DNA from 3 places in the Xanthomonas bundabergensis genome. Region 1 is predicted to be linked to each of the others. Evidence: predicted binding sites of a transcription regulator. Region 1 holds the regulator's gene; each other region holds the start of a gene.

Region 1 (5,663 bases):
CGATCCTGGGCCTGGTCGGCCTGGTCCCGGGCATGCCCAACGTCGCTTTCTTGACGCTGGCGCTGATCCTGGGCCTGCTGGCCTGGAAGATGTGGAAGCGCAGCCTGCTGCCGGAAGAGGCCAAGCCCGATCCGGCGCAGCAGGCCGCCACCGCCGGCGCGCAGGCCAACGCCGAACTGGGCTGGGACGAACTGCGCCCGATCGACCCGCTGGGCCTGGAGGTCGGCTACCGGCTGATCCCGCTGGTGGACAAGGCGCAGGGCGGCGAGCTGATGGCGCGGATCAAGGGCGTGCGGCGCAAGCTGACCCAGGACATCGGCTTCCTGATCCCGCCGGTGCACATCCGCGACAACCTGGAACTGCCGGCCAACGCCTATCGCCTGCTGGTGCACGGGGTGCCGGTGGCCACCGCCGACATCCATCCCGACCGCGAACTGGCGCTGGACCCGGGCGGCGCGCTGGGCAAGATCGACGGCATCGCCGGCAAGGATCCCGCGTTCGGCCTGGACGCGATCTGGATCCAGCCACACCAGCGCGCCCAGGCCGAGACCATGGGCTACACCGTGGTCGACCCGGCCACGGTGATCGCCACCCACCTGTCGCACCTGATCCGCGAACACGCCCCGGAACTGCTCGGCCACGAGGAGGTGCAGCAGCTGCTGGCTACCCTGGGCAAGAGCGCGCCGAAGCTGGTCGAGGACCTCACCCCCAAGGCATTGCCGCTGTCGGTGGTGGTGCGCGTGCTGCAGAACCTGCTGATCGAGAAGATCCCGGTGCGGCAGCTGCGCAAGATCGTCGAGGCGCTGGTCGAGCACGCCCCGCAGAGTCAGGAACCCGGCGCGCTCACCGCCGCCGTGCGCAATGCGCTGGGCCGCTTCATCGTCCAGGAAATCGCCGGAATGTCCGCCGAACTGCCTGTTTTCACCCTGGCCCCGCAATTGGAACGTGTCTTGCAGGACTCCACCCAAGGCAACGGTGCCGCGCTGGAACCCGGCCTGGCCGAGCGACTGCACCAGAGCCTGGCCGAATGCGTCAGCAAGCAGGAAGCGCGCAACGAACCGGCGGTGGTGCTGGTCCCGGCGCAGGTCCGCGCCGCGCTGGCCCGCCTGGTCCGCCACAGCGTCCCCTCGCTGTCGGTGCTGTCCTACAGCGAGGTTCCGGAAGACAAGCGGCTGAAGCTGGTCGGGACGATCAGCTGACCGGCAGGGATTGGTGATTTGGGATTCGGGATTTGCGACAGCGGACCCGGCGAGCGGAGAGAGACAGCAATGAAACGATCGAAGACAACCAGAACAAGGCGACCGGAGAGCAGCCACGCAATGGCGGCATCCGCGACCACTCCCCAATCCCCACTCCCGAATCCCGGTTTCCACCCATGAAGATCAAACGCTTCGTAGCCCCCGACATGCGTACCGCGTTCCGCATGGTGCGCGACGAGCACGGTCCGGATGCGGTGATCCTGTCCAACCGGCGCACCGACGAAGGCATCGAGATCGTGGCCGCCAGCAACTACGACGAGGCGCTGGTGCAGCAGGCCCTGGACGCGGTGCGTCCGGAAGAGGCGGCGCCGCGGCCGCCGGTGTCGGCCGCCAATCCGGCACCGCGCCCGGCCAAGGCCTCGGCCAATGCGGCGATGGCGATGATGGCCGCGATCAGCGAGCGCCGCGCCCCGGCCGCAAGCGCTGCGCCCGTGGCCCAGGCCGCGCCGGCCCGGCCGCTGACCCAGCCCGCCGCGATCGCCGCCTCGGCGATGCCGGCCGGCACCGCGCCCGCGCCGAGCCGTCCCGCCGCCGCGCCGCGCGCCCCGGCCCCGGCCCCGGCTCCTGCCGCCGACGCAGCGTTCGCCGAATTCCGCATTCCCGAGGACGTGTTCCGCAACGCGCCGATCAGCGTGCCGCTGCCGAGCCCGTTCACTGCGGCGGCCGCCACCCCGGCCGCCGCGGCCAGCGCCGCCGCGAGCGCCGCCGCGGTGCCGGCCTGGCTCGAGGACATCGCCGCGGTGTCGCTGACCCCGACCGCCGCACCTGCCGCGGCGCCCGCCGCGCCGGCACCGGTGGCCGCGGCGCCGGCCGCCGCCGCGCCCAGCGCCGGGATCCCGGCGCTGCCGGCCCTGGCGCCGGTGCCGAGCTTCCCCGCGGTGCAGAACGACGAACAATTGACTCAGCTGCGCGACGAACTGGCGCTGATGCGGCAGATGATCGAGCGCGAGATGAACCGGCTCACCGACGAACGCCTGCGCGGCTCGCCGGTGCGCGCCCAGGCGCTGGAGCTGATGGACGACTACGGCTTCGACAGCGGCATCACCCGCGACGTGGTCATGCAGATCCCCGCCGACCTGGAGCTGCACCGCGGCCGCGGGCTGATGCTGGGGTTGCTGTCCAAGCGCCTGCCGATCGCGCCGCTGGATCCGATCGAGGAAGGCGGCGTGATCGCCCTGATCGGCCCCACCGGCGCCGGCAAGACCACCACCATCGCCAAGCTGGCCTCGCGTTTCCTGGAGCGCCACGCCGCCCGCGACGTGGCCCTGGTCACCACCGACACCATCCGCGTCGGCGGCCGCGAACAGCTGCACAGCTACGGCCGCCAGCTCGGCATCGCCGTGCACGAGGCCGACAGCGACGCCGCGCTGCAGCAGCTGCTGGAGCGTCTGAGCGACTACAAGCTGGTGCTGATCGACACCGCCGGCATGGGCCAGCGCGACCGCGCCCTGGCCGCGCAGCTGCACTGGCTGCGCGCCTCGCGAGTGGTCCGGTCCTTGCTAGTACTCCCTGCCAACGCTCATTTCTCCGACCTGGACGAGGTGGTGCGCCGGTTCGCCGGCGCCGATCCGCAGGGGGTGATCTTGACCAAGCTGGATGAAACCGGGCGGTTTGGCAGTGCCCTGTCGGTGGTCGCGGACCACCGGCTTCCCATCACCTGGGTGACCGATGGTCAGCGCGTGCCGGACGACCTGCACCGCGCCAACGCCGCCAGCCTGGTATTGCGCCTTGAAGATTTGCGGCGCGCTGCCGATAAGCCCTGTACTCCGGAGCAGAACCATGCCGTCGCGTGATTACGCCAATCTGACCAATGCCTTCCCCCTGTCGGCAACGCGCAGCGAACCGCTGGGCCCGGTGCGTACGATCGCCGTGACCGGCGGCAAGGGCGGCGTCGGCAAGACCAACATCTCGGTCAACCTGTCCATGGCGCTGGCCGACATGGGCAAGCGCACCCTGCTGCTGGACGCCGACCTCGGCCTGGCCAACGTCGACGTGCTGCTCGGGCTGACCCCCAAGTTCACCCTGGCCGACCTGGTCGCCGGGCGCTGCACCCTGGAAGAGGTGCTGATCGACATGCCCAACGGGCTGATGGTGGTGCCCGCCGCCTCCGGCCGCCGGCACATGGCCGAGCTGCCGCCCGCCCAGCACGTCGGCCTGGTCAACGTCTTCTCCGAGCTGCAGCGCGAGCTGGACGTGATGATCATCGACACCGCCGCCGGCATCACCGACAGCGTGCTGACCTTCTGCCAGGCCGCGCAGGACGCGGTGGTGGTGGTCTGCGACGAGCCGGCCTCGATCACCGACGCCTACGCGCTGATCAAGGTGCTGTCGCGCGAACGCGGCGTGGACCGGGTGCAGATCGTCGCCAACATGGTCCGCGACCTCAACGAAGGCCGCCTGCTGTACGACAAGCTGAGCCGGGTGTGCGAGAAGTTCCTCGGCGACGTGTCGCTGAACTACCTGGGCTGCGTGCCGCAGGACGACTGGCTGCGCCTGGCGGTGCAGCGCCAGCAGCCGGTGGTCAAGGCCTACCCGTCTAGCCCGTCGGCGCAGGCGATCGCCGAGATCGCCCGCCGCACCTCGCGCTGGCAGGCGCCGACCGTGCCGCGCGGCAACGTCGAGTTCTTCGTCGAACGGATCATCCAGCGGGGGGTCGCCGCATGAACGCCGCCGCCCAATACCGCGCCGTGCAGCGCAACAGCGCCAACGACTACATCACCCAGCATTCGGACCTGGTGCGGCGCATCGCCCACCACTTGGCGGCGCGGCTGCCGGCCAGCGTCGAGATCGACGACCTGATCCAGGCCGGCATGATCGGCCTGATCGAGGCCTCGCGCAGCTACGATGCCGACCAGGGCGCCTCGTTCGAGACCTACGCCTCGATCCGCATCCGCGGCTCGATGATCGACGAGATCCGCCGCGGCGACTGGGTGCCGCGCTCGGTGCACCGCCGCGCCCGCGACGCCGCCTCGGCGATCCGCAAGATCGAACAGAGCACCGGCCGCGCCGCCGCCGCCAACGAAGTGGCCGCGGCGATGGACATGCCGCTTCCCGAATACCTGCGATTGATGGAAGATGCCGCGCGCGGCCAGGTGCTGAGCCTGGAGTCGCGGGTCGAGGACCACGGCGAACTGGATACCATCGCCAAGGGCGGCCCCAACCCGCAGCAGATGCTGGAGCGCAGCGAGTTCGGCCGCGAGCTGGGCAAGGCGATCGCGCAGTTGCCCGAACGCGAGCAGCTGGTGCTGTCGCTGTACTACGAGCAGGAATTGAACTTGAAGGAAATCGGCGCGGTGCTCGGTGTCAGCGAGTCGCGCGTCTGCCAGATCCACGGCCAGGCCACGGTACGGTTGCGCGGGCGCTTGAAAGCGTTCGAAGCGGCCGATGCCGGCCTGGAAGACGAAGAATAAGACCCAAGGGAGTTAGCGGTGAACAAGAACATGCGGATTTTGATCGTGGACGATTTCTCGACGATGCGGCGCATCGTCAAGAATCTGCTCGGCGATCTCGGCTTCACCAACACTGCAGAGGCCGAAGACGGCAACAGTGCGTTGGCTGCACTGCGCTCGGCACCGTTCGAGTTCGTGGTCACCGACTGGAACATGCCCGGCATGACCGGCATCGACCTGCTGCGCAACATCCGTGCCGACGACAAGCTCAAGCACCTGCCGGTGCTGATGGTGACCGCCGAGGCCAAGCGCGAGCAGATCATCGAGGCGGCGCAGTGCGGCGTGAACGGCTACATCATCAAGCCGTTCACCGCGCAGACGCTGCAGGAGAAGCTGGGCAAGATCTTCGAACGCCTGGGAGCGACCGCCTGATGGAAGCCACCGCCGAACGCAGCGCCCTGATCGAACGCCTGCAAGGTGCGCTGGACGCACTGGAGCGTGGCGACGAAGCCGCCTGGCGCAAGGAAATCGACACGCTCGCCGCCTGGCGCACGCGGCCGATGATGCAGGGCCTGAGCCGGCTGGCGCGCGATCTGGGCCAGGCGCTCGGCGAACTGCCCACCATCCCCAGCGAGGCCGGCGAGCTGGACGATGCCTGCTCGCGCCTGGACCACGTGGTGGCGATGACCGAGCAGGCCAGCCACCGCACCCTGGACCTGGCCGAGGAATGCCGCGCGCTGGCCGATCAGCTGCGCGCCGGCGGACTGACCGGCGACCAGGGCGAGATCCTCGACAAGATCCGCCACAACCTCACCGAGATGGCCCTGGCGCAGAGCTTCCAGGACCTGACCGGGCAGATCATCCGCCGCGTGGCCAGCATCGTGCGCCGCGTGCACGAGGGCTTCGGCGCGCTGGGCCTGCCGCCGAAGGACGACAACAAGAAGGCCGACGGCGGCCTGGCCGGTCCGGCGCTGGCCGGGCTGGACCGTCACGGCGTGTCGCAGAACGACGCCGA
Region 2 (5,663 bases), 2.1 Mb from region 1:
CGCCGGCTGGGGCTCCTCGGCGCTGCCGTCGGCCAACAGCTACTGGTGGATCCCGATCGTCGGCCCGCTGATCGGCGGCGTGGTCGGCGGCGGCGCCTATCAGCTGCTGATCTATCCGTTCCTGCCGGCGCGGGTGAAAGCGCTCGAGGAAGAAGCGGCCTCGCGCCGGGCCTGAGCCGGCGCGCGCCAACCGGTGCCGGCGCCGCCGGCACGCTCCCACCATTCCGGGCGCCGCCGCGGCGCGCGCCCCACGACCCCGCAGGAGTCACCGATGGAAAAGAAATTCATCCTGGCCATCGACCAGGGCACCACCAGTTCGCGCGCGATCCTGTTCGACCGCAAGGGCCACATCGTCGGCATGGCGCAGCGCGAGTTCGGGCAGATCTTCCCGCAGCCGGGCTGGGTGGAGCACAACCCGCGCGAGATCATGACCAGCGTCTACACCACGATCACCGAGCTGCTCAACAACCAGCAGGTGGACGCCAGCGCGATCGCCGGCATCGGCATCACCAACCAGCGCGAGACCGCGGTGGTATGGGACCGCGCCACCGGGCAGCCGATCTACAACGCCATCGTCTGGCAGTCGCGGCAGACCAAGGACATCTGCGAGCAGCTCAAGGCGGCCGGCCACGAGGACATGGTGCGGGCCAAGACCGGCCTGCTGATCGACGCGTATTTCTCCGGCACCAAGGTCAAGTGGATCCTCGACCACGTCGAGGGCGCGCGCGAACGCGCGCAGCGCGGCGAGCTGGCGTTCGGCACCATCGACAGCTGGCTGATCTGGAACCTCACCGCCGGCAAGGTGCACGTCACCGACTACACCAACGCCTCGCGCACGCTGCTGTACAACATCCACGAACTGCGCTGGGACGAGGAACTGCTGCAGATGCTCGACATCCCCGCCTCGATGCTGCCCGAGGTGCGCTCCTCCAGCGAGATCTACGGCACCACCCAGGGCCAGTATTTCTACGGCCACGAAGTGCCGATCGCCGGCATCGCCGGCGACCAGCAGGCGGCGCTGTTCGGCCAGGCCTGCTTCGAGCCGGGCATGGCCAAGAACACCTACGGCACCGGCTGTTTCATGCTGATGAACACCGGCGAGAAGGCGGTCGCCTCCAACACCGGCCTGCTCACCACCATCGCCTGGGGCGTGGACGGCAAGGTCGAGTACGCGCTGGAAGGGGCGATCTTCGTCGCCGGGTCGGTGGTGCAGTGGCTGCGCGACGGCCTGCGCATGTTCGGCAAGGCCAGCGATTCGGAAGCCTATGCCGAGCGCGCCGGCGACAACGACGGCGTGTACTTCGTGCCGGCCTTCGTCGGCCTGGGCGCGCCGTACTGGCGCAGCGACATCCGCGGCGCGGTGTTCGGCCTGACCCGCGGCACCACCAAGGAACACTTCATCCGCGCCGCGGTGGAGTCGATGGCCTACCAGACCCGCGACGTGCTGACCGCGATGCAGGTCGATTCGGGCATCGAGCTGAAGGAACTGCGCGCCGACGGCGGCGCGATCAGCAACGACTTCATGGCCCAGTTCCAGAGCGACATCCTCGACGTGCCGGTGCTGCGCCCGGAAGTGGCCGAGACCACCGCGCTGGGCGCCGCCTACCTGGCCGGCCTGGCGACCGGCTTCTGGAAGGACCGCGCCGAGATCGCGCAGCAGTGGGCGGTGGACCGCCGCTTCGAACCGCGCATGCCGGCCGAACGCCGCGAGGAACTGTACGCCGGCTGGAAGCAGGCGGTGGAAGCGACGATGGGGTTCCGCATCCGCTAGCGCTCGCCAACGCTTCCCTTGCTCCCTGCAGGAGCGGCTTCAGCCGCGACCGGGGCTTTCCCGGGAAAGCTCCGGTCGCGGCTGAAGCCGCTCCTGCAGGGGTTTGCGGGGCCTGACGCTATACGTACTGCGTCGGCCCGCGCGGCCCCGGCACCGGGGCGTCGACATCGCCGACCGGATCGCTGATCGGCGGGATGGTCGGATCGATCGGCTGGTCGGGGATCGGATCCACCGGCCGGTCCGGCATCGGGTCCACGCCGGGATTGGGCACCTGGCCCGGCACCCCGTTCGGTGGCTGCTGCGGGTCCTGGCCTGGGTTGGGATTCTGCATCTGCATGTTCTGCCTCGCGCTTGCGGTAACCAGCGTGCACCGTGCGCGCCGCCGCGAACGCAGCGCGTGAAGCCGGAGGCAAGGGCGGATGAAGGCGCGCGCAGGCGGCTTATGCCGCGGCCGCCAGCCCGCGTTTGCCTGCGCCGGTGCGGAACACCGCCACCGCCGAACTCAGCCCGTTGGCCTGTTCCTCCATCGCGCGCGCCGCCGCGGTGGCTTCCTCGACCAGCGCGGCGTTCTGCTGGGTCGCCTCGTCCATCTGGGTGACGGTCTGGTTGACCTGCTCGATGCCGGACGATTGTTCCTGCGAGGCGGCGGAGATCTCGCCCATGATGTCGGTCACGCGCTGCACCGAGGACACGATGTCCTGCATGGTGTCGCCGGCCTGGCGCACCAGCGCCGAGCCGTTGGACACCTGGCCGATCGACGTCTCGATCAGCTCCTTGATCTCCTTGGCCGCGTTCGCCGAGCGCTGCGCCAGCATGCGCACCTCGCTGGCGACGACCGCGAAACCGCGGCCCTGTTCGCCGGCACGTGCCGCTTCCACTGCCGCGTTGAGCGCCAGGATATTGGTCTGGAAGGCGATGCCGTCGATGACCGAGATGATGTCGGCGATCCTCTTCGAGGAGGTCTCGATGCCGTTCATCGTGCTCACCACCTGGCCAACCACCACGCCGCCCTGCGAGGCGACCGAGGCCGCGCCGATGGCGAGCTGATTCGCCTGCCGCGCATGCTCGGCGTTCTGCTTGACCGTGGACGTCAGTTCCTCCATCGAGGCGGCGGTTTCCTCCAGGCTGGCCGCCTGCTGTTCGGTGCGGCGCGACAGGTCGTCGTTGCCGGCGGCGATCTCGCTGGCGGCGCTGTTGATGCTCATCGCGGCGGTCTGGATGCGGCCGACGATATCGGCCAGTTGCTCGGCGGTGGCATTGGCATCGTCGCGCATGGTCGCGAACACGCCGTTGAACTCGCCGTGCATGCGCGCGGTCAGGTCGCCGGCGGCGATGGACCGCAACAGCTTGGACAGCGCGTCGAGGTTGCCGTCGGCGGTGGCCATCAGCCGGTTGAGGCCGTCGATCATCGCGCGGAAGTCGTGCTGGTGGCCGGCCGCATCGCCGCGCCGCGAGAAGTCGCCGGCCGAGGCCGCCTCCACCAGGGCGCGAATCTCGCCGTTGATCGCCATCAGGTTGCGCTTGGTCGCATCCATTGCCTCGGTGATCTGCGCCTTCTCGCCGGGCAGGCGCGCCATGTCCACCGACATGTCGCCGATCGCATAGCGCTGCATCGTTTCCAGCATCTGCTGGATCAGCTGCACCTGTGCGCCGATCAGGCCGTTGGTGTCTTCCACCATGCGTCCGTACGCGCCCGGGAACGCGTCGGCAGTCATGCGGTAGCTGAGCTGCCCGGCTTCGTGGCGCTGCGCCATTTCCGCTTGCGCGGTGGAGACCGACGTCAGCGTATCCACCACCTGTCCCATCGCCTTGCCGAGCATGCCGATCTCGTCGCGGTTGCGCACGTTCAGCGTGGCGACCAGTTCGCCGGAGGCGACCGAGCGCGCGGTACGCGCCACCGCCTCGATCGGGCGCACCACCGAGCGGCGGATCCACCAGCCCACCGCCAGCACCAGCGCGAATGCGGCGGCCACGGTCAGCGCTGCCGAATACACCAGGCTGCGGCGCGCGGTTTCGGAATTGCGCCGTACCGCCGCGTCGGCCAGCAGCTTGCTGCGCTCGACCAGCGCCTGCAGCGTGTCGCTGGGCTTGCGGTCCATGCCGCGCACCGCATCGTCGCCGACTCGGGTGTCGTAGCCGGCGGCGGCGAAGCCCTGCAGCGCGCCGCGGTAATGCTGTTCCAGCAGCTTGTGCTGTTCGGCGAACTCGCGTGCCAGCGCCGCGGCCTGTGGGTCGGCCAGGGCCGTGGCCAGGGCCTGGGTGGCGCTGGCGACCTCACGGCCTTCCTTGTCGAAAGCGGCCAGATACTTGCTGCGCATGTCCTCGGCGTGGCCGCGGATCAGCACGTTCTTCCATTCCTGTACCTGCATCCGGAAATGGCGGCTGATCTCCTCGCTCGCCGACGCCTGCGCGACCTCGCGCGGCACGTCGGTGGACAGGTTGAGCCAGGCCGAGCCGAGCCCGGCCAGGGCGCACAGCAGGACCACGCCCAGGCCCAACGCCAGGGCGGTCAGCAGCTTGGTCTGCAGGCTGACGAATGCAGTCGGATTGGAGGAAGTGCGCATGGGGGGCGGTCTTTGGGAGAACGGCTGTACCAGCGGTATCGGCGTGCCGGCGCCGGGCTTGAATGGAATCGCCTGCGCGCCACTGGAATGCGCGCCTGCGGCAAAGCGTGATTGCCTCCCCAGCATCGCCACGCGGGCAAAATAACTGCGCGGCAGGCGTTGACCGCGGCGATGCGGCTGCGCAGCCTGCAGCGACACGGCACGAGGCGCAGCGCGCATGGCACGTCGTTTTCCCTGGAGTTGGCTGGCGCTGCTCGCGGCCTGTGCGCTGGTGGCGGTGCTGGCCTGGCAGAACCGTGCGCTGCGCGAAGAGCGCCGCTGGTTCGTGACCCGCACCACCGAGCCGTACCTGGGCATGTACGTGCCGCGGATCGCGGCGACCGCGCTGAACGGCGCGCCGCTCACCCTGGGCGTGCCGGCGGCGGACGCGCAGGTGCTGTTCTTCTTCACCACCACATGCCCGTACTGCAAGCGCTCGGCGCCCGCGGTGGTGCAGGCGGCGCAGCGCCTGGCCGAGCAGGGCGGCGGCCGCGTGCAGGTGCTGGGCGTGTGCCAGTGCAGTCCCGACCAGGCGCGTCGCTATGCCATCGAGCACCGCTTCCCCTTCCCGGTGACCACGCTCACCGATCGCCGCGCGCTGATGCTGTTCCGCGCGCGCAACGTGCCGCTGATGCTGGCGCTGGACCGCGATGGACGGGTGCGCTACGCGCGCGTCGGCGTCTTCGATACCACGGAGCGGGTGCAGGACCTGGTGGCCGCAGTGCGACGCACGGAGGCGCCGGCGGCTTTTGCAACTGTCGAGGAGTGACTCATGAAACAGCGTTGGACAGCATTGCGCAACGGGATGGTCGCGGCCGTGTTCCTGGCCTGCATGGGCTTCGGCGCGGTGCAGGCGACCGCGGGCGACGGGATCGAGAAGGACGCATCCTGTAGCGCCTGGGCGTGTCAGCAGGAATGCGCGCCGTTCGGCGGCGAGCTGGGGCCGGGCGGGCCGGGCAAGCCGCTGGTCTGCTACTGCTGCGGTTGAGCGGGCGCCGGGGCCGGCGGCGGCCGGCTCCGGCTTAACCGCGCGCCGCGGCGGAGCGCGGCCGGCCTGGCGACGCGGCCGGCGCTGCGGCATGCTGGCGCCGCATGCAGCGCTACGACCTGGTCATCTTCGATTTCGACGGCACCCTGGCCGATTCCTTCGCCTGGTTCCTCGACACCATCAACGACGTCGCCGACGAGTTCGGTTTCCGCCGTTTCGAGCCGGAGCGGCTGCAGGACATCCGCAGCCTGAGCGCGCGCGAACTGATGGCGCGCAGCGGCATCCGCTGGTGGCGGGTGCC
Region 3 (5,663 bases), 2.6 Mb from region 1:
GCCTGCCGCGACCGTCGAACGCGACCTCGTCCGCCTGCGGTTGGACGAGCGCGAGATCGAGGTGCTGCGCGTGCGCGACCCGCGCGCGCGGCGGATCAAGCTCAGCGTGGACGAACGCGGTGCGCGCCTGACCCTGCCGCTGCGCGCCAGCCTGGTGTCCGGCGAGCGCTTCCTGCTCGAACACCGGCACTGGCTCGGCGAGCAGCTGGCGCGCTACCAGGACGAAGACAACGAACCGGGCCTCGAGCGCGGCGTGCCCGGCTGGTTGCCGCTGCGCGGCGAGCGCCTGCCGCTGCGCTGGAGCGAGGGCCGCTATGCGCGCCTGCAGGTCGATGCCGACGGCGCGCAGCTGCAGTTGCCGGCGCGCGCCGGCGATGCGGCGATCGCGCGCGCGCTACGCGAGTTCTACGAGGCGCAGGCGCGCGCCGACGTCGGCCGCTGGCTGCCCAGGTACCTGCCCTCGCTGCCGCGCGCGCCGGCGCGGGTGCGGCTGAAGGTGATGTCCTCGCAATGGGGCTCGCTGGCGCCGGACGGGTCGATGGCGCTGGATCTGGCGCTGGTGCTGGGGCGCCCGTCGGCCTTCGAGTACGTGCTGGTCCACGAGCTGTGCCACCTGCTCCAGGCCAACCACTCGCCGGCGTTCTGGCGCGAGGTGGAAGCGCGGTTCCCGGCCTGGCGCGCCGAACGCGACTATTTCCACGCGCAGGGGCGGCGCCTGAAGGCGCAATTGCGGCGGCTGTTGAGCTAGGGCGTCTCGTCCGCGCCGCCGTTGCGCGCGCACGCGGCAAGGACAAGCAAGAACGCGTGAGGGCTGTTTCAGCGCGGACGACGACGTAGCGTCTGGACGCATCAGAGCGGCCCTGCGGGTTGGGCCTGTCAGGCCGGCAGCCGGGGGCGTTGTGCGACATGGCCGCAAGCCACGCGTCGGCGCGCCGGGCGAATCCGGCGGCGTTCTCGGGAAGGGATGGTTCGGCTCGAGGCGCACGGCGCCGCAGCGGTGGACAGAGCGGAGAAGACGCAAGGAACGGGCGGGTTTCGCCTCAGCGCTGCGGAAGAAGAACTCCATGCGCAGCGCCCGGCAGGCCCCCTCTCCCCGCCTACCTCACACCTGGCGCGACCTCCGGCGCCAGCGAACGATACGGTCCGTGCGGCGCTACGCCGGCATGTCAGGACGCCGGGATCGTGCCGCGAACGCAAGACGTATCGCGTCTATGCCTGTTGTCGGCAGGCGTGGCCGCAACTTTAGCGAAATTCTGTCTACACACAAGCGTCACGTCCGTTGTGTATGCGGCGCGTTCAGCCGCCGGCCCGGCGCGCCGATCCTGGCACCGGATCGGCGCCCGAGCGGGTCGCGCCGGGCCAGGCCTTGCGGTCCGTCAGCCGGCTGCGACCCGACCAGCGCCAGGCCGCGCGACATCGACCGCCGGCACGGCTGGGCCGCGCTGGTGCGCGGGACCGCGTCGTCGCCCGGCACGGACTCCCGCCCTCTTCCCCGCCCGTGCGCGCACAGCCACCCGCGGGGACCAAGGACACGCCTAGGCGCCGACGGCGACGTCGAACTCGGCCGGCGCCTGCGCGCTCGCCGCAGGCCGCGGTTCCGGCGCCGCGCTGCGCGCCTGCAGCCGGAACACCGCCACCGCGGCGGCCAGCGCGCCGGCCTGCTGTTCCAGCGCATGCGACGCCGCGGTGGCCTGTTCCACCAGCGCCAGGTTCTGCTGCGTGGTGCGGTCCATCTGCGCCATCGCCTGGCCGACCTGCTCGATGCCGGCCGACTGCGCCTGCGACGCCACTGCGATCCCGGCCACGACCTCGTTGACCTCGCCCACCGACGCCAGCACCCGGCCCATGGTCTGGCCGGCGCCATGGACCTGCGTCGAGGCCATCGCGACCTGGGACAAGGACGCCTCGATCAGCGTCTTGATCTCCTTCGCCGCCCCGGCCGAGCGCTGCGCCAGCGCGCGCACCTCGCTGGCGACGACAGCGAAGCCGCGGCCCTGCTCGCCGGCGCGCGCCGCCTCCACCGCCGCGTTGAGGGCGAGGATATTGGTCTGGAACGCGATGCTGTCGATCACCGCGATGATCTCGCCGATCTTGCGCGACGACCCCTGCACGCCCTGCATCGCCGCCACCGCTTCGTCGATCGCCGCGCCACCCTGGCGCGCGACCGATGCGGCCGCGTGCGCCAGCTGGTTGGCCTGATGCGCGTGCGCGGCGTTCTGCTTGACCGTCTCGGTCAGCTGCGCCGCCGAGGCCGCGGTGCGCTCCAGCGCGCCGGCCTGCTCGGCGCTGCGCCGCGACAGGTCCTGGTGCCCATCGGCGATGGCGCCGGCCTCGCTGTCGATCGCCGCGGCCGCCCGCTGGATCCCGGCCACGATCATGGCCAGCTGGTCGGCGGTGGCGTTGGCATCGTCGCGCATGCGCGCGAACACGCCGTGGAATTCGCCGTGCATGCGCACGCCCAGGTCGCCGCAGGCGATGGCGCGCAGCAGCGTCGACAGCGCGCCGAGGTTGCCGTCCACGGCGGCCATCAGCTGGTTCAGGCTTTCCAGCATGGTGCGGAAATCGTACTGGTGGCGGCTGACGTCGCCGCGCGCGCTGAAATCGCCGGCCGCCGCGGCCGCCGCCAGGTGCCAGATGTCGCGGTTGAGCGCGCCGAGGTTGGCCTTGATCGCGTCCATGGTGTCGGAGATCGCCGCCTGCTCGCCGGGCAGGCGCGGCATGTCCTCGCTGAGGTCGCCGATCGCGTAGCGCTGCATCAACGCGACCGTGCACTGCACCGTGCCCACGTGCAGCTCGACCAAGGCATTGGCGTCGTGCAGCAGCTGCCCGTATTCGCCCGGGAACGCCGCCGCGTCGCTGCGGTGCGCGACCGCCCCGGCGGCGTGGCGCTGTGCCATCTGCCGTTGCTCGGCGAGCACCGCGCGCAGCTGCGCCTGCATGGTCTGCATGCTGCGCAGCAGTTCGGCGGCCTCGTCGTTGCCGTGCACCGGCAACGGTGCGTCGAGGCGGCCGGCGGCGATCGCCGCGGCGATCCGCGTCCCTTCGCGCAGCGGCCGCACCAGGCTCTGGGTGATGCACCAGCCCAGCCAGGTGGCCACCGCCAGCAGCAGGCCGCCGCCGATCAGCAGCATCCAGCGCGCGCGGGTCATCGTCGCCACCGCATCGGCGTAGGCCTGGTCGCTGAGCGTGCGCAGGTGCGCGGCATTGCGCTGGATCGCCTGCTGCCATTGCGCCAGCAGCGGCTGCAGCGTGTACAGGTGCAGGGTCTGCGCGTCCAGGTTCTGGTTGTCGGCGGCCAGCGCCAGCACTTGGGTCTGGAACGGCTGCACCTGGACAAAGGCCTGGTCGATCGCGGCGCGGCGCTGCGCGCCGGTGCGGTCGGCCGGATCCAGGCGCATCGCGAACAGCTTGCGCCGCACCTGCGCGTAGTCGCGCGCGGCCTGGCCGATCGCGCGCACCACCTCTCGCTTCTCGTCGGGGTTGGTCAGGATCACATCGTTGAGCAGGCCGATCTCCAGGCGCGCCTGCGCGGTGACCATGGCGTCGGAGAGCCGGATCTTCTCCATCTTGTCCAGGCTGATGTCGTCCAGCTGGTGGCGCGCCATGGCCATGGACGCCAGGCTGGCGACGATGAGCGCGCCGCAGATCGACAGCAATGCGGCAAAGGCGAAGGTCAGTCGGGGACCGACGGGATAACGACGAAGGAGACGGATCATCGGGGCGGGGAGAGGTTGGGGCGCAATTGCCCACGCTTACCCTGGCCACCAAGCTTTACTGAAACGCGACCGGCCTGCGACAACATGTCGAACTGTGACGCCGGGTGCATCGCAACCGCGGCGTGCCGTGCATCCGCAGCGTCTATCGGCGGCGATCCGCGGAACTTGAGCGCGCGATCGCGACATGCGCGCACGCGCTGGCGTCCACGGGCGTGTGCTGGCCATGCGGCGGCATCGGTTCGGGCACGCGGCGCAGGCGCCCCATTGCGGGTGTCGCACGGATGCCGCGCTGGCGGAGGCGGCGCGGCGCAGCGGCGCCGGCCCGCGACTCAGAAGAAGTCGCGCAACAGCGCCGCCACCGCGGCCGGCTGCTCCATGTGCAGGTGGTGGGTGCCCGGCAACACGTGCACGCGGCCATGGCGCAGCCGCGCCGCACGTTCGCTGCGCAACGGCTCGGGGAAATACGGCTGCGCCGGGTCGGCGTAGATCACCCGCGCCGGGCAGTCGATGCCGGCCAGCAGCGCCTGCACCTGCGCCTCGCTCAGCCGCACCGCGGTGGGCAGGGTCAGGCGCCGGTCGCTGCGCCACACGTAGCCGCCCTCCACCGCCTCGACGCCACGCTCCACCAGCAGCCGCGCCGCCGGCTCGCTGAGCTGGTTGGCCAGCATCCGCGCGCGCACCGGCGCGGCCAGGTCGGGGAACACGCGCAGCGGCGAGGCATTGGCGCGGCGGGTCGCGGCGACGCTGTCGCGCAGGCGTTCCAGGGTGCCCTCCACGGTCTCGGCCAGGCCGCCGAGCATCTCGATCGCGACCAGCTTCCCGACCCGCCGCGGCGCCGCCGCGGCCAGGGTGCTGGCGATCGCCGCGCCCATCGAATGCCCGACCACCGCGAAGCGCTCCCAGCCCAGCGCGTCGGCCGCGTCCAGCAGCGGATGCAGCGCACCGGTCAGCAGATAGTCGGCACCGGCCGGCAAGGCGTCGCTGTGGCCGTGGCCGGGCAGGTCCAGCATCACCAGGTCCAGCTGCGGCAGCTGCGCGCTCAGCGGCACGAAGCTGGCGGCGTTGTCCAGCCAGCCGTGCAGCGCCAGCACCTTGGGTCCGTGCGGATCGCCGCTGCGCAACCCGGCCAACGTGCCCACCCGCGACGGGCAGGCGAAGGGCCGCAGCGTCATGCGGCGCGGGCGGCCAGCTGCGCCAGCGCGCGCGCGTGCGCCGGGGCGTCGTTGAGGCAGGGGATGTAGCGCACCTGCATGCCGCGCGCGGCGCAGGTCTCGACGAAGCCCATCGCCACTTCCTCCAGCGTCTCCAGGCAGTCGGTGGCGAAGCCCGGGCAGATCACGTCGACCCGCTTGGTGCCCCGCTCGGCCAGCTGCCACAGGCTCGGCTCCGCATACGGCTGCAGCCAGCGCTCGGCGCCGAAGCGCGACTGGTAGCCGAGCTGCCATTCGCCGGCGCCCAGGCCCAGCGCCGCGGCGATCGCCTGCGCGCTGGCCTCGCAGCGCTGCGGGTACGGATCGCCGTTGTTGGCCACGCGCTGCGGCAGGCCGTGGAAGGAGAAGAACAGGGTCTCGCCGCGGCCGTGCTGCGCCCAGTGCGCGCGCACGCTGTCGGCCACCGCCTCGACCCAGGCCGCATCGGTCGGATAGTCCTCGATCAGGGTCACCGGCAGCTGCGGGTTGCGCGCCTGCCAGGCCTGCACCACGTCCTCGATCGAGGCGGTGGTGGTGGTCGAATACTGCGGGTACAGCGGCAGCACCACGATCCTGCGCACGCCGCCGTCGCGCAGCGCGTCCAGCGCCGGCGCCAGCGCCGGGGTGCCGTAGCGCATCGCCCAGGCCACGCGGTGGCCGGGCAGTTCGCGCTGCATGCCCTCGGCCAGGCGCCGGGTGTACACCGCCAGCGGCGAGCCTTCCGGCAGCCATACCAGTGCGTATTTCTCCGCCGAGC

Evidence for each region. Region 1 encodes FliA, which starts transcription of late flagellar genes. Its sites were predicted from a motif close to TAAAGTTTNNCNNNCNNNGGCCGATAA; they were not measured.
Region 2: the regulator FliA is predicted to act here: its motif matches at 4,371-4,397, upstream of AB3X10_RS21245 (methyl-accepting chemotaxis protein).
Region 3: the regulator FliA is predicted to act here: its motif matches at 3,859-3,885, upstream of AB3X10_RS23015 (methyl-accepting chemotaxis protein).

The regions. Positions count from the first base shown of each region.
Region 1 is NZ_CP162487.1:2,854,493-2,860,155, forward strand. Features, by position in the region: gene flhA (flagellar biosynthesis protein FlhA) at 1-1,199, shown strand, start outside; gene flhF (flagellar biosynthesis protein FlhF) at 1,376-3,052, shown strand; gene AB3X10_RS12100 (MinD/ParA family ATP-binding protein) at 3,039-3,923, shown strand; gene AB3X10_RS12105 (RNA polymerase sigma factor FliA) at 3,920-4,669, shown strand; gene cheY (chemotaxis response regulator CheY) at 4,688-5,080, shown strand; gene AB3X10_RS12115 (protein phosphatase CheZ) at 5,080-5,663, shown strand, end outside.
Region 2 is NZ_CP162487.1:4,987,829-4,993,491, reverse strand. Features, by position in the region: gene AB3X10_RS21260 (MIP/aquaporin family protein) at 1-175, shown strand, start outside; gene glpK (glycerol kinase GlpK) at 272-1,771, shown strand; gene AB3X10_RS21250 (hypothetical protein) at 1,890-2,102, opposite strand; gene AB3X10_RS21245 (methyl-accepting chemotaxis protein) at 2,212-4,335, opposite strand; gene AB3X10_RS21240 (peroxiredoxin family protein) at 4,580-5,143, shown strand; gene AB3X10_RS21235 (hypothetical protein) at 5,147-5,362, shown strand; gene AB3X10_RS21230 (HAD hydrolase-like protein) at 5,467-5,663, shown strand, end outside.
Region 3 is NZ_CP162487.1:5,424,633-5,430,295, forward strand. Features, by position in the region: gene AB3X10_RS23010 (SprT family zinc-dependent metalloprotease) at 1-748, shown strand, start outside; gene AB3X10_RS23015 (methyl-accepting chemotaxis protein) at 1,536-3,716, opposite strand; gene AB3X10_RS23020 (alpha/beta fold hydrolase) at 4,046-4,888, opposite strand; gene hemH (ferrochelatase) at 4,885-5,663, opposite strand, start outside.